2 regions of the Zooshikella ganghwensis genome follow, and region 1 is predicted to be linked to the other one. Evidence: predicted binding sites of a transcription regulator. Region 1 holds the regulator's gene; the other holds the start of a gene.
What was found. Region 1 encodes FNR, which switches genes on or off when oxygen is low (the NO sensors DNR and NnrR bind a similar motif). Its sites were predicted from a motif close to TTGATNTANATCAA; they were not measured.
Positions count from the first base shown of each region.

Region 2: the regulator FNR is predicted to act here: its motif matches at 5,326-5,339, upstream of nagE (N-acetylglucosamine-specific PTS transporter subunit IIBC).

Region 1 covers NZ_JAEVHG010000001.1:656,590-664,021, reverse strand. The annotation lists gene KHS79_RS02980 (sulfite exporter TauE/SafE family protein) at 1-110, shown strand, start outside; gene hemN (oxygen-independent coproporphyrinogen III oxidase) at 221-1,603, shown strand; gene fnr (fumarate/nitrate reduction transcriptional regulator Fnr) at 1,719-2,480, shown strand; gene KHS79_RS02965 (adenine phosphoribosyltransferase) at 2,501-3,034, shown strand; gene KHS79_RS02960 (hypothetical protein) at 3,490-3,984, shown strand; gene KHS79_RS02955 (glycerate kinase family protein) at 4,007-5,185, shown strand; gene KHS79_RS02950 (TraR/DksA family transcriptional regulator) at 5,243-5,578, opposite strand; gene ttcA (tRNA 2-thiocytidine(32) synthetase TtcA) at 5,733-6,650, shown strand; gene KHS79_RS02940 (DUF547 domain-containing protein) at 6,682-7,432, opposite strand, start outside.
Region 2 covers NZ_JAEVHG010000001.1:365,268-372,699, forward strand. The annotation lists gene KHS79_RS01545 (DUF2959 domain-containing protein) at 1-96, opposite strand, end outside; gene KHS79_RS01550 (dicarboxylate/amino acid:cation symporter) at 293-1,699, opposite strand; gene KHS79_RS01555 (ROK family protein) at 1,945-3,189, opposite strand; gene nagA (N-acetylglucosamine-6-phosphate deacetylase) at 3,247-4,389, opposite strand; gene nagB (glucosamine-6-phosphate deaminase) at 4,412-5,212, opposite strand; gene nagE (N-acetylglucosamine-specific PTS transporter subunit IIBC) at 5,462-7,393, shown strand.

The DNA of each region.
Region 1 (7,432 bases):
TTTTTGGTTGCTGGACTATACCCGGCCCTCACCAAGCTTGGCTTATGTCAATTACTCAATCATTATTACCAAATAATGACACCCCCATTACACATCATATGTCGCATTAGTTGTTTTAACTGGCACCTAGCTAGATTGCGCTTGATGCACATCAAGACAAACCACACCAAACGTACCTAAACTGACCTCCTGAATATGATTAGGAGAGGCAGCTTTAATTATGGTGCAAGCGCTTGAGTGGGACAGTCAATTGATTCACCGCTACGCAGTAAACGGTCCAAGGTATACTTCGTACCCTACTGCCGTTGAATTTACTGCACCATTCTCTGAGGTTGACTATTTGAATGCTGCAAAGCAAAGCAAGCAGCTAAATACACCTCTTTCACTTTATTTTCATATACCTTTTTGCGCTAATATTTGTTACTACTGCGCTTGTAATAAAGTTGTTACAAAGCAACGTTCTCAGGCTGTCAGTTACATTAAAAACCTGATTCGCGAAATGCATTTTCATGCAGAATATTTTGGTCAACGAGAAGTAACACAATTACACTGGGGAGGAGGAACACCTACCTACTTAAGCTTAGAACTTATGCAACAGTTAATGGAAAAAACAAACGATTATTTCCAACTTGTTGATGATGCGAGTGCTGATTACTCAATAGAAATAGATCCAAGAGAAGCTGACTGGGCAACGATGGGCCACTTGCGTCAGTTAGGCTTCAATCGAATTAGCCTGGGAATTCAGGATTTTAACCCTGTCGTGCAACAGGCAGTAAACAGAGTTCAAACCGAAGAAGAAACATTAGCAGTTATTGATGCTGCCCGTACATTAAGTTTCAAGTCAGTGAACGTAGACTTGATATATGGGTTACCTCATCAAAACACTCAAAGCTTTTTGACAAGCTTAGATAAGGTCCTTGAACTGGCACCTAATCGTCTCTCAATCTTCAATTATGCACACCTCCCTGAGCGATTTAAACCACAACGTCGTATCAGTGAAAAAGACCTACCCTCACCAGCTGAAAAGCTTTCTATTCTGAAGCACACCATTGAGCACCTTATCAATGCTGGTTACGTGTATATCGGGATGGATCACTTTGCACTGCCTGATGATGAGCTGACAGAAGCTAAAGTCACAGGGCAACTGCACCGTAATTTTCAAGGCTATACGACGCATAAAGCGTGTGACTTACTTGGTTTAGGCTGCTCTGCAATCAGCCAGGTTGGTGATACTTACTGGCAAAACCACAGTAAGCTAGATAACTACAGCCAACAGGTCAATCAAAACACCTTTCCATTTCAGCGTGGCTTTGTTTTATCTACAGAAGACTCACTGCGAAGAGAGGTCATCAGTCAGCTGATTTGTCACTTTGAGCTAAACACTCAGCAAATTGAGCAGCAGTTTGGGATTGATTTTAACCGGCATTTTGCTTACGAGCTAGACGCTTTACAACTGATGGCAGAGGATGGCTTGCTGACTATTAATGAGGATAATCTTACTGTTAACCCAAAAGGCCAACTATTAATTCGCAATATATGTATGGTATTCGACCAATACTTAACCAGAAATAATGAAACAACACGCTTTTCAAAAGTAATATGAACGCATCTTAGTAATTCCCGTTGGAGTTTTTAGTAGTTTCCCCTACAATAGCCTCTAATCAGATACTAGCATTAAACATATATGACGACGGAAGTTGATTAGAGGCCCTCACAGCATGACGTCGAAACCTACTGTAAAACACTTAAATCAGGTGGCCTGTAAAGACTGTGCCCTGCAGCCTCTTTGCCTGCCTATTGCTTTAAACACTGAAGATATTGATTTACTTGATAAAATTATCAAGCGGGGACGCCCTTTGCGCAAGGGAGAACACCTGTTTCTTGAAGGAGATAAGTTTGCTTCGATTTATGCCGTTCGCTCTGGCGCGCTAAAAACCTATACCTCTACTAATGACGGTGATGAGCAAATCACAGGCTTTCATTTGCCTAGTGAGTTAGTAGGAATGAGTGGTGTTGACAGTGATGCCTATCCTGTTTCTGCCCAAGCTATTGAAACTACCACTGTTTGTGAAATTCCATTTGATCGTTTAGATGAGCTTGCGGAATCTTTGCCTGAGTTACGCCGCCAATTAATGCGCATCATGAGTAAAGAGATTCGTGAAGATCAACAAATGATGCTGTTGTTAAGCAAAAAAAATGCTGATGAGCGTATTGCTACTTTTTTAGTCAATCTGGCAACACGGTTTAGACGTCGTGGGTACTCCTCTCAGTCCTTTCGACTTCCCATGTCCCGCAATGAAATGGGTAACTACCTAGGGCTTGCTGTTGAAACAGTCAGTCGCGTTTTCACCCGCTTCCAAAAAAATGGCTTAATTGTCGCTAACGGTAAAGAAGTCAAAGTTGTTGACCCTATCAACTTATGCTCTTTAGCAGGGGGAAAGCCTGTTGAAGTTAAAAAAAATGGCAGCACTGACACCTAACAATAAGTAACCCGCTCCTCATGATTTTTGACGAATATTACATTAAGTCACTGATTCGTAGTGTACATGACTGGCCTGCGCCTGGAGTTATCTTTCGTGATATAACTCCTCTTTTCCAGTCACCTAAAGCGCACCGTATGGTCATCGATAGCTTGATACAACGCTATGTTGACACAGAAATAACCCATATTGCTGCCCTTGATGCGCGTGGTTTTTTGCCCGGAGCGGTTATCGCCTACGCACTGAACAAGCCACTCGTATTGCTTCGTAAACAAGGTAAGCTTCCTGCAGAAACTGAAACTGAAACCTATGACCTAGAGTATGGACAAGCTACCATTGAGGTGCAGCGCGGAGCTCTGGATCCAGGTAATTCTGTCTTGCTTATTGATGATTTAATTGCAACAGGTGGAACTCTACTCGCTGCCGCTACATTAATCAGGCGTTTAGGTGCTCACGTATATGAAGCCGCAGCGATTATTGATTTACCTGACTTAGGTGGTAGCACAAAGCTGCAAGATGCCAATATTCCAACGTTTACACTCTGCGCATTTTAAGTTTTAGCCGCCCCCTATCTCAACCCAAAGTCGATCCTGCCAGGCGAATCGCCTGGTAGGAAGCTGTTTTCCAGCTTTTTAATAAGCAAAACGGTCATCGTATCTTTTGGCAAACTAGCTCCATACCATCCAAATCTTCACCTTTCCGTCATACTTTTGTCTTTAAAAAAACATACTTGTTTGAATAATTGACACCATCATCCAGAGAGGTCATGGCTAAAATAATGCTGTTTGATTTACAGGAGTAAATTCAATGGCTAGTTTTGCTATGCACATGAGCAAAAATCATAAACTCAATACGTTACAGTGACTTTTTTAAAAAATAGGCTAGGTTAATGGGAAAGGTAATTATAAAAACAAGTTATTACTTTCCATAAACAGCCCTATCTGTAGATTGGTCAATATTATGCATGGCTTCCCATATAGATTTTGGGCTGCGATAAGAGAGTGAGACCATGGGAATCTGTCCAGATGAACTTCGCCACTATGTTATTAAACCCACATTAGACTATATCGATATGTGGTCCCCTTTTGCCGAAAACCTGTTGCTGGGCACAGCAGCTCAAGAAAGTGGTTTAGGCTTCTACTTAAAGCGTCATAAGCAACGTTCATTAGGCATCTACTGTATTACACCAATGATGCATAAAAATATTTGGGACCGGTACTTAGTTAAGCACTCAGACTTAGCGAGTAAAATTCGTGGATTGGCCAGCCAGCACGAGTTTCTTGCTAATCCTCATGCCGAACTTGCCACAAATTTATCATATGCTACTGCAATAGCTTGGTTAATATATAAGCGAAACCAAAATTTTATTGAGTCTGAGCCTAGTAACATTTATATGCTAGCCAAATGCTGGCGACGTTTTTATCATGTTAGACCCCAAGCCCATCTAGAATCTTTTATACAGCATTATCAGACTTTAATTTTAAATAACAGCGAAGCAGCATAACTGCTATTACGGGGACTGATCCATGCATATTTTAATTGCACCGGATTCATTTAAAGGATCGCTGACAGCCTTAGAAATATGTCAAACATGCACCTCTGCAATTCACTCAATAGCGCCTAATACTCAAATTACTTCATTTCCCCTTGCAGACGGTGGTGAAGGGACTGTTGATGCCTTTGTACATAATGCTGGGGGACAAAAAATCAACCTGACAGTGACTGGTCCATTAAATAAACCTGTTGATGCCTTTTACGGTATTTTGGCTGACAATAAAACCGCTATTATTGAGATGGCAAGCTGCGCTGGACTTCCTCTTCTTACCCCAGAGCAACAAAACCCACTTTATACCACAACTAAAGGTGTTGGGGAGCTTATACTCAATGCGCTCGATAGACAGTGCAATAAAATCATTTTAGGGCTGGGGGGAAGTGCAACCCATGATGGTGGTGCAGGCGCTTTAAGTGCTTTAGGTTACGAGTTTCTTGATGAGCATCAACAGCCTATTCCTGCCGGGGCCGAAGGCTTACTTAAGCTATGCTCTATTAACACTGCCAACTTAGACCCTAGAGTTGAAAACACCGAGTTTATCATTGCGAGCGATGTAAAAAACCCTCTTTTGGGAGAGCATGGTGCAGCCAGTGTATTCGGGCCTCAAAAAGGCGCAACCCCTGAAATGATTCCGACTCTGGATCGTGCGGTCAACAACCTTATTCAACGACTCGCCCAGCAGTTTGATATGCCTGCTGCTGAGATCATTCAACAGCCAGGAGCTGGCGCAGCAGGGGGAATGGGAGCGGGATTACTGACTAGTTTGTCCAACGCATCAATTCATTCAGGCTTCGAAGTCATCGCTCAACACTTAAACTTAACCGATTTATTTAAACATGGTGACCTTGACTTAGTGATCACTGCAGAAGGACAGATCAACCAGCAGACCTCTCAAGGGAAGCTTCCTGTAGGCGTAGCCAAACTTGCCAGTCAGTACAATATCCCCGTCATTGCCCTCGTCGGTAGTATTGGTAAAGGTGCTGAGCTTACACATGAACAAGGTATCACCAGTATTTTTAGTATTATTAACCAACCTATGCCTCTTGAGCATGCTGTCACGCATGCTGATGAACTTCTTCACCAAACCATGCGTGAAATTTTCCGGTTAGTGCGAGCTTTTCATACCGAAAAAGCTTCTGGTCAAAAGGGCTGATAACTTTTTTAAAAAGTAAAAGTTAAAGATGGGTTGCAAACTCAACGTTCTTTATAACTAGCGATTCATCGCTTGCTGTTGGTCCGCACAACGAATACAGCGCGCAGTATAAGGCATGATTTCCAGCCGGGCCTCAGGAATAGCTTGGCCACAGTGCTCACAGGTGCCATATTCATCCTCATCTATGCGCTGTATTGCCTGCTTGACTTGGCGAAGCTCTTGCACCGCCTCATGCCCCAGTGCCTCCATAACTTCATCGTTCTCACGCTCTTGAGCCTGTTCAGACCAGTCTTTATTCGCACTTTGTTGCATGTTTTGTTTAATCCGCTCAATGCGCTGCGTTAGCTCATTTTCTCGCGTTTTCAACCGCTGCTTTAGTGAGTGATAATCCATTGACTTTCTCCTTAAAGTCTCCTGCTTACCTTCAAAGCTAGAAAAGAAGTGTATTAGCCAGCTATCACGTAAAGCTTGTAGGGCTACTTATCAGCTTAAAAGGGTTTCTGTATAATGTACGGCTATTTGTCAGCTTGGAAGTAATGTAAACACCATGACACACCTGCCCCCCCATCAGCAAATCAATATAAACAAACTACAAAAACGTCTGCGACGCGAAGTCGGACGCGCTATCGCTGATTTCAATATGATTGAAGATGGTGATGTAATTATGTGTTGCCTGTCTGGGGGCAAAGACAGTTATACCATGCTTGATATCTTACTCAACCTGCAAAAATATGCACCTGTTGGGTTTGATCTCATTGCCGTTAATCTTGACCAAAAACAACCAGGCTTTCCTGAGCACATTCTGCCCGATTACCTGAAAAGCTTAGGGATAAACTACCGAGTTGTAGAAGAAGACACTTACAGCATTGTCAAAGAAAAAGTGCCCGAGGGGAAAACGACCTGTGCACTTTGCTCCCGTTTACGCCGCGGCATTTTATACCGAACGGCAAAAGAGGTGGGAGCGACCAAAATAGCTTTAGGTCATCATCGTGATGATATCCTAGAGACCATGCTATTAAACATGTTTTATGGTGGAAAATTAAAAGGCATGCCTCCCAAGCTAGTCAGTGATGATGGTCAGCATATGGTCATTCGCCCCCTAGCTTACTGCCGAGAAAAAGACATTGAAAAATACTCATCTGCAATGAACTTTCCTATTATCCCTTGTAACCTCTGTGGCTCTCAGGAAAACCTACAGCGTAAAAATATAAAAGCGATGTTAAGACAGTGGGATAAGCAATTCCCTGGAAGAATTGAAAGCATGTTCAGTGCTTTACAAAGCGTCGTACCTTCTCATCTGGCAGACACAAACTTGTATCCCTTTAAGCATATCAACGCAGATGGTACACCTCGTGAAGACGGTGATCAGGCATTTGATCGCCCCCAAATTAACCCTTTTCACCAAAGCAAGTCAGACAGCAATGATACTACCGTAGAAGCCGTCAAGCTCATTCATCCCAATTAAGGCATCAGCCACTCTTAATAATCATGGCAGTTTAATGGTGTTCATTAAGCTGCCAGTCATACTGATAGCTTATATCACCTTGGTACTGCCTTAATTGAGTGCCTAAGCCTTTTTCAGCGTAACGTATCAGATGAGCAATAATTTTTGCCTCACTGCGACCGAAATCATCGTTATACCAATCATATATCTTTGATAAAACTAGCTCCTCACGTTGCCAACTGACGCCTTTAGGCTGATTGATAAAGCGCTTTGCCGCCGTGTCCAACTGCTGCTCAATAAGCTTCGCTGTTAGCGCTTTAGGTTGTAAATCCGGACAACCTATGCTGGCACAATTCACCACATAGTGAATACGTGGATCTTGCCAAATAGGCCTTAAAATTCGATGCTCAATATCGTTGAGTGTAAGAGATTGATCAGAAATGGTCACAATAGGGTCATCCCAGGGACCAAAGCTAAAAAAACCTTCTCCTAGCTTGGTTATTGAAGTAACAGGGTAATGCTTCAGCACTAGCTGGACTGTTAATGCATTATACAGATTAACCCAGTAAGCAAACTGCTCATTAAGGTTGTACTGCCGTGGATCTATCCGTTTAAGCTGATTAATATAGTTCGTAAGTAACAAGCTACCCTGCTTAGCTGCTGCTTGGTAGTTCAGCAAATAAATATTTTTTTCTTTATCAAGCACTAAATACTGATCCAGAAAGTTCTGCCATAACTGGTGATCTATCTTGCTGCTACTTTGGGTGGCTTTATCCCAGTATGCCCAATAATCTGCTTTAGGA
Region 2 (7,432 bases), 290 kb from region 1:
GTAGTAAGCGGACTGGCAGCCACTCAGTAGTAAGCTTAAAGGTAGCAGGAAGAGAACAGGGAAAAGTAAAGAGGGTACGAAATTCAAGCGTTTCATAAGGCTATCACTTTGTCATTAGATACACATGAATTGATGCATAATAAGGGGAATTAAACGTAGAGTATAGTGAAGATAAAGAAAGCTTGTTTTACAGGTCAAGAGTGGATAAATAAGTTCATGTTAGGAGGGCAAGGAAATGTACCTCCTAGGTCAGGAGGCACATCGGTATTGAGCAGCTTACTGGGAAATCTCGCTAGTCTGATGAGGTCGCAGTATCAGCTGCTTGGTAGCCTGTATTTGCTGAGACATCACTACAATCCGTTGATAAGTCATCCTCAAGCAGATTTTCTTGTTTGGCGACAGCATAAGTACACACCATATCGCCAGTGACGTTATTGGCGGTCTCAAACATATCCAAAATCGGATTAATACCTAACGCCAGGGCCACAATAATAGCTACTTGGTCCTGAGACAGACCTAACCCTTGTAGGATAATGAACAGTAGCATCAAACTGCCACCAGGCACACCACCTGCACCAATAGAAGCAAGTACTGTAGTGAGGACCATAACCAGCAAACTGCCAAAGCCTAAGTCAAAGCCAAACATATTTGCAGCCAAGATAGCAAACATGGGTAAGTGAACACACACACCGTCCATGTTAATGGTTGCACCTAAAGGTAAAGAGAAACTGGCCAGCTCATTTTTAACTTTTAAGTCTTCTTCAATGGTTCTGAGAGAGACGGGAAGGGTGGCGGCACTACTACGTGTAATGAATGCAGTGATGATGGCTTCCTGCATTTTTTTCATGATAGGTAGTGGGTTTTGCCTTGTGGTTACAGCTAACAGCATAGGATAAACAACAAATACCATCAGCAGCACGGCAACAATGACACCAAAGGCAACATTAATGTATGGCCCTGCAATGGAAGGTCCATAAAGCGCAAAGTTACCAATAGACAAAGCAAACACACCTATGGGGGTGTATTCCATAATCCAGTCTACCAGCTTGAAGATACAGTCACGTGCCGCATTGATAATGTTGAAAAGCGTGACAAGGTGAGCTGATGACTCATTGTTAGCTTCTGCTTTTTCTTGGATAACCCTTAAGGCTAAGCCAAACAGAATAGAGAACGTGATAATCGCAAGAAAGTTACCTTCAGAAAGAGCTGTAAAAGGGTTTTCAAACATGCTCAGTAAGACGGTTGCTAATCCTTGCTCTTGAGCTGCTGCTGCTTTGCTTGATATATCACTGGCTTGATTTGTTAAACCCTGGGTAATGCTATGCCATCCAGATAACTGACTATTGCTGCCAGGATCAACCGCGAGGGCAATAATTACACCTACCGTTGCAGCAAGTAGAGAACAGAAAAAGTACCAGCCAAGCACTTTAACACCAATTTTGCCAAAGCGTTGCAGTGGTAAACTTGCGGCACCCACTACAAGCGAGAAAAAGATGACCGGAATAACGATCATTTTTAGCATTTTGACAAAAACTTCACCAAATGGGGTGATATAGCTAAGCACCTCACTAATGGTGTCTTGCCCTACTTGGTAACTAAGCCACCAAAGCAAGCAACCTATTAGAGAACCACTGACAAAACTTGCCAGTATGCGGATGAGTAATGGAACCGCTAGGTATTTCCGAAGAATAAAAGACACAAGACTTCCCTCGACTATCATTGTTTTGTATATCAAATGGCCGATCTTTAAAAAAGCTCACTCGTTGATCAATTGCGGAAACTACGTATACCGACTAGGGTGTTGCCTCCTGTCAAAGTGATTGCTAATAAAGGGAGGCAAAACATAAAACACCCGTGCGATGAACTCAAGTCACTCGCAAAATTACTTGCTGCATCTGACCTTAAATGTTATCGCAGTAGACGTAATGTAGGGTGTCGGTTTGATTACATCGAGTTTAGGCCAAGCCGGGTGAATAATTTACCTTCTAACAGCGCCCTTTGCACTAGTGAAAATGCACCGATGGTTTCATTGGTATCAACTTGGCTGGCAAGAATGCGGGTTTTACAGGCAAAACTTTGCAAAGCTTTATCTTCCATTTGCTTTTTGATGCTTGGAAATAAGAAATGCTGAGCTTTAACAATGTCACCTGCAATAATAATCATTTGAGGGTTAAACAGGTTAATGACCGTAGCAATGGCAAGACCTAAGTAATTACCAACGCGTTTGATAACTGCTTGACATAGCTCATCACCATTCAGTGCTGCCTGGCAGATATCTTTAATGGTAACTTCCGGGCCATTTAACTGGTAAGAAGGAAGGGATGTTAACTGGCTAGGGTGACCATGAGCGAGTAACTCTTTAGCTTGGCGAATAATGCTAGGGTTAGAGGCAACAGTCTCTAAGCATCCATAATTACCACAGTTACACTTAGGGCCAAACTCTTCAATAAATATATGGCCTACCTCACCAGCATTTTGGTTACAGCCATAAAACAGCTGCCCGTTAATCATAATTCCTGCCCCGATACCATGCCTTACGCTGATTAATACTGAGTCTTTAATGCCTTGCGAAGCACCAAAGTAGTTTTCTGCGAGGGCCAGGCTGCGGATATCATTATCAACAAATGTTGTTATATTAAATTCTCGTTCAAAAAACTCGACGATTGGAAAGTGTTTAAATTGATAGTGAGGGTTTTCAATAACAACCCCTTTGGTGGGGTCAATTAAACCTGGCATCGCGAGGCCGATGCCTAGAATCCGCTGTTGGTTTACTTGACTGTTACTCCTCAATATATCGTGAATGACTTCACATGTCTCTTGGAGGACTGCTTCGGGGTTTTGGTATTTTAGTGTTAGTTTGCGATGGTCGACGACTTCTTTGTTTAAGCGGTTTAGGGTGACTTCCAAAAATCCTCGGCCCAGTTTGGTTGAGATGATATAGAATCGCTCTTTATTTGTGGCTAATAATGTTGGACGTCGCCCACCGGTTGATTCTTCTTGAGAAACCTCTTGGACTAAACCTGCATTAATCAGTTGTCGTGTGATCTTAGTGACACTAGCAGCCGCCAAACTAGTCACTTCTACTAGACGGGTTCGTGAAATTGGACCATCGTAATTGATCGTGCGATAAATAGTTGCCGTATTTAGCTGCCTAACGAGATCAATATTGCCTTTAATAAAGGGAGCCATAAACCTCTGTATTTTTTACAAATGTTAAGTTTAAAGCAAATAGAGTCTTTTTTGCCTTTATTTTACCGTGTCATGCCACTGTCCAGCACTTACCGCGGCTGTTACATTTAAACTATTATCAAAAATTGCTAAATCAGCACTATAGCCTGGTGCAACCTTGCCAAGATGATGATCCTGGTTTATTGCTTTGGCCGGGTAGAGTGTAGCCATTCTTAATGCTTCGGCGAGTTCTATACCCACATGGTTCACACAATTAATAATTGCATTATTCATGGTTAATGCAGATCCGCCAATAGTACCATCTTCTGCAATACACTGACCATTTTTAACTTGAATGTTATGAGGTCCCAGTTTGAATGCTGTCATATTTGTGCCTGCGGGTGAAACCGCATCAGTCACTAAAAATAAATGTTGATGCTTTAATTTTTTGGCCAGTTTAACGAGTGGGTAGTCAACATGAATTCCGTCAACAATAATTCCAGCAAAAACGTTTGGATTGTCTAAAATCGCTGTTGCTAAGCCTGGTGTTCGTGCAGAGATGGAAGGCATTGCATTAAACAAGTGAGTAGCCATTGATATGCCTGCTTGAAATGCATGTTGTGCCGTGTTGTAGTCAGAAAGACTATGTCCTGCAGAAACAGTAATATTATTTTTTATAAGTAATTGAATAATTTCTGTAGTGGTTAATTCTGGTGCGAGTGTAACAACTTTTAATGTATCGCCACCATAGTCTGCCATGAGCTTTATCATATCAAGATCGTAAGGACGAATTTGATCAGGATCATGAATACCCTTTTTTTGGCGGTTAATATAAGGACCTTCTAAATGCAAACCAAGAACAGATGAGTGATTTTGTTTGTAATTTTTTACTGTTTCCAGTGCGTGCTTTATTTGTGCATCATTCGCAGTAATCAGTGTTGCTAAATAATGGGTAGTACCATGGCGCAGGTTTGTTTTGTGCATAATATCGAGTGTTTCTGCACTTATATCATCATTGAATAGACGGCCACCACAACCGTTTAATTGTAGATCAATAAATCCTGGTGAGACGTTAAGTCCTTGTAAGTCAATTTTCTTAATGTCATTGGGTAGTGTACTTGTTGGTACTAAGGATTTAATTAATGCGTTTTCAATGACAACCGCATGCTGTTCGAGAGTTTCTTCACTGGTAAAAATGCGTCCATTAATGAGTGCGTACATACTGCATTTTCTCGTAATAAAATTAATATTGACAGATAATTTCAGCTTCTAGTTTTTGGTAATACGTGAGTGTTTTGACTTTCAGTTCTTGAGCGGCATCATGGTCGCAAGTAATGATCGCTTTGGGGTGAAGCTGTATAGCGGTAACAGGCCACTGGTGACTTACAGCACCTTCAACGGCATGTTGGACTGCATCGGCTTTATTGCTACCAGTTGCCATAATCAGCAACTCTTTGGCGTCAAGTAGCGTACCAATTCCAACAGTGAGTGCGAGCTTTGGAACGGCGTTCAGATCATCATCAAAAAAACGTGCATTTGCTTGTCGTGTTTCGTCGGTTAGCGTTTTAATGCGTGTTCTAGATGCTAATGATGAACCTGGCTCATTAAAGGCAATATGTCCATCAGAACCAACTCCGCCCAGAAACAAATGTACTCCGCCAAACTGGCTGATTGTTTGCTCATAACGTTTACATTCAGCATCCAGGTCAGATGTATTTCCATTAGGAATATGAGTGTTTTCCTCAAGAATATCAATATGCCGAAAGAAGTTCTGTTGCATATAAAAGTGATAACTTTGCGGATGATCCCACGCCAGGCCAACATATTCATCCATGTTGAAGGTAATGACGTGCTTAAAGCTTACCTTTTGCTGTTGGTAGGCTTCTATCAATAATCGATAAACCCCGAGAGGGGTGCCTCCAGTAGGCAGGCCAAGAATAAAGGGACGTTGTTGAGTAGGCTTAAACCGATTAATGCTCTCAATAATGTAGTGAGCTACCCAGTGGCTGACATTAGTAGATCTTGGCAAAGGTATCAGGCGCATAGTGTTACCTCAGTGAAACAGATATCTTTATTCGTGTTGAGAAAAAAGTTAATACAAATAAGTCTGTCATAGTGGTGTTAATACAATTAAGACAATAGGGATATGTCATTTATTTTACGCAGATCAAGTAAATTTGTAAAACTTATTTTGCAAAGAAAAAAAAGTTGGTGTAAGGTAATGTGAGGGTATATTCCAAAAAAAATTACGAAAATTGGCTTAACTTTCCCTTTGCAGTGACGGGAGGTAACGATGAATATTCTTGGTTGGTTTCAGGGGTTAGGGCGAGCATTAATGTTGCCCATAGCCGTATTACCAGTAGCTGGTCTTTTACTACGGTTGGGGGCTACAGATGTATTTGACATACCTTTTCTCTTTAAGGCAGGAGAAGCAATATTTGCAAACCTACCACTAATTTTTGCTATTGGTGTGGCAATTGGCTTTTCTAAAGATGGTCAAGGTGCTGCAGCATTAGCCGGTGGGGTAGGCTATTTAGTGCTCACTACGGCAATGTCCACAATCAATGAACATATTGATATGGGGGTGTTGGCAGGTATTTTAATGGGGGTTGTAGCGGGTTTAAGTTATAACCGATTTAACAGCTTAAAATTGCCTGATTATTTAGCATTCTTTGGGGGCAAACGATCGGTTCCTATTATCACTGCAGCTATTGGCTGTATTTTAGCGGTGTTGTTTGGCTACATATGGCCGCCAATCCAGCATGGCATAGATATGGTGGGTAACTGGATAACAGGATCTGGCGCCGTAGGTGCTTTTGTTTATGGTACAGCTAACCGTTTGTTGATTCCTACGGGCCTTCATCATGTACTCAACAACTTGGTGTGGTTTGTATTTGGCTCTTTCCCTGGTGCTGGCGGGGAGGTTGTTAATGGTGACTTGCATCGCTTCTTTGCGGGTGACCCAACAGCTGGAGCGTTTATGACAGGCTTTTACCCAGTGATGATGTTTGGTTTGCCAGCAGCCTGTTTGGCTATGTATACCACAGCGAAACAAGCGAATCGTAAAAAGGTTGCTGGGATACTGCTAGGGGTAGGCTTGACCTCTTTTCTGACTGGTGTAACTGAACCTGTTGAGTTTATCTTCATGTTCTTAGCACCTGTCTTGTATCTCATTCATGCATTACTGACTGGTTTATCTCTAGCGGTCTGTAGCCTTTTGGATATCCGACACGGTTTTGCTTTTTCGGCTGGTGCAATTGACTATGGCTTGAACTTTGGTCTAGCTAATAAAGGTGCCTGGTTAATTCCTCTGGGTCTGGTTTGGTTTGTTCTTTATTACGTGCTATTTGTTTTTGCAATCAAGCGCTTCAATTTAAAAACGCCTGGTCGAGAAGACGAAAATGATTTGAATCAGAATCAGCCATTAGCAGGGTCTAGTACCAGTGCTGCAGTTAGTTATTTGATGGCGCTCGGTGGGCATGACAATGTCACTCAGATTGATGCGTGTTTGACTAGATTAAGGCTTACAGTAAAAGACCAAGGCTTAGTTGAGGAAAAAACACTGGAAGCGTTGGGTGCTAAAGGTATCGTTAAGCTCGGTACAAAAAATGTACAAGTCATTATTGGTCCTCAGGCCGCTATACTGGCTGATGAAATGAGAGCAATACCTGCAGATGTTGCTGTAGGTCATTCAGAAGTCAGCAGTTCCGAGGCTGAGCACGGTACTGAAAAAGAGAGTAGTTCAATGAATAGTCAGCAAGCGAGAGAAGGTCAGACTGTACTCGTAGCACCTGTGACAGGAGAGATTATTGCTATTGAAGATGTGCCTGATCCTGTATTTGCGCAAAAAATGGCAGGAGATGGTATAGCGATCAATCCAACAGGAGATACACTTGTTGCACCTTGTGAGGGAGTGATTGGCAAAATATTCCGGACTAATCATGCTTTCACATTGACAACTGATGCTGGAGTTGAATTATTTGTCCATTTTGGTGTTGATACGGTGAATTTAAAAGGTGAAGGGTTCGAGAGGCTCATAGAAGAAAATACTCGGGTTAAACCTGGAGACCCAGTTATTCGCTTGAATTTGCCGCTTTTACAAAAGACAGCCGTGTCAGTTGTTACGCCCGTCGTGATCTCAAATGTAGATCAGTTTGCTTCATTGGAGAAGAAGTCTGGGCAAGTTACGGCAGGAAAGGAACCTGTACTGGTTCTTAATCATTAAGGTCTTATGACTAACGTGCTAAATACTTATTGTTATTCA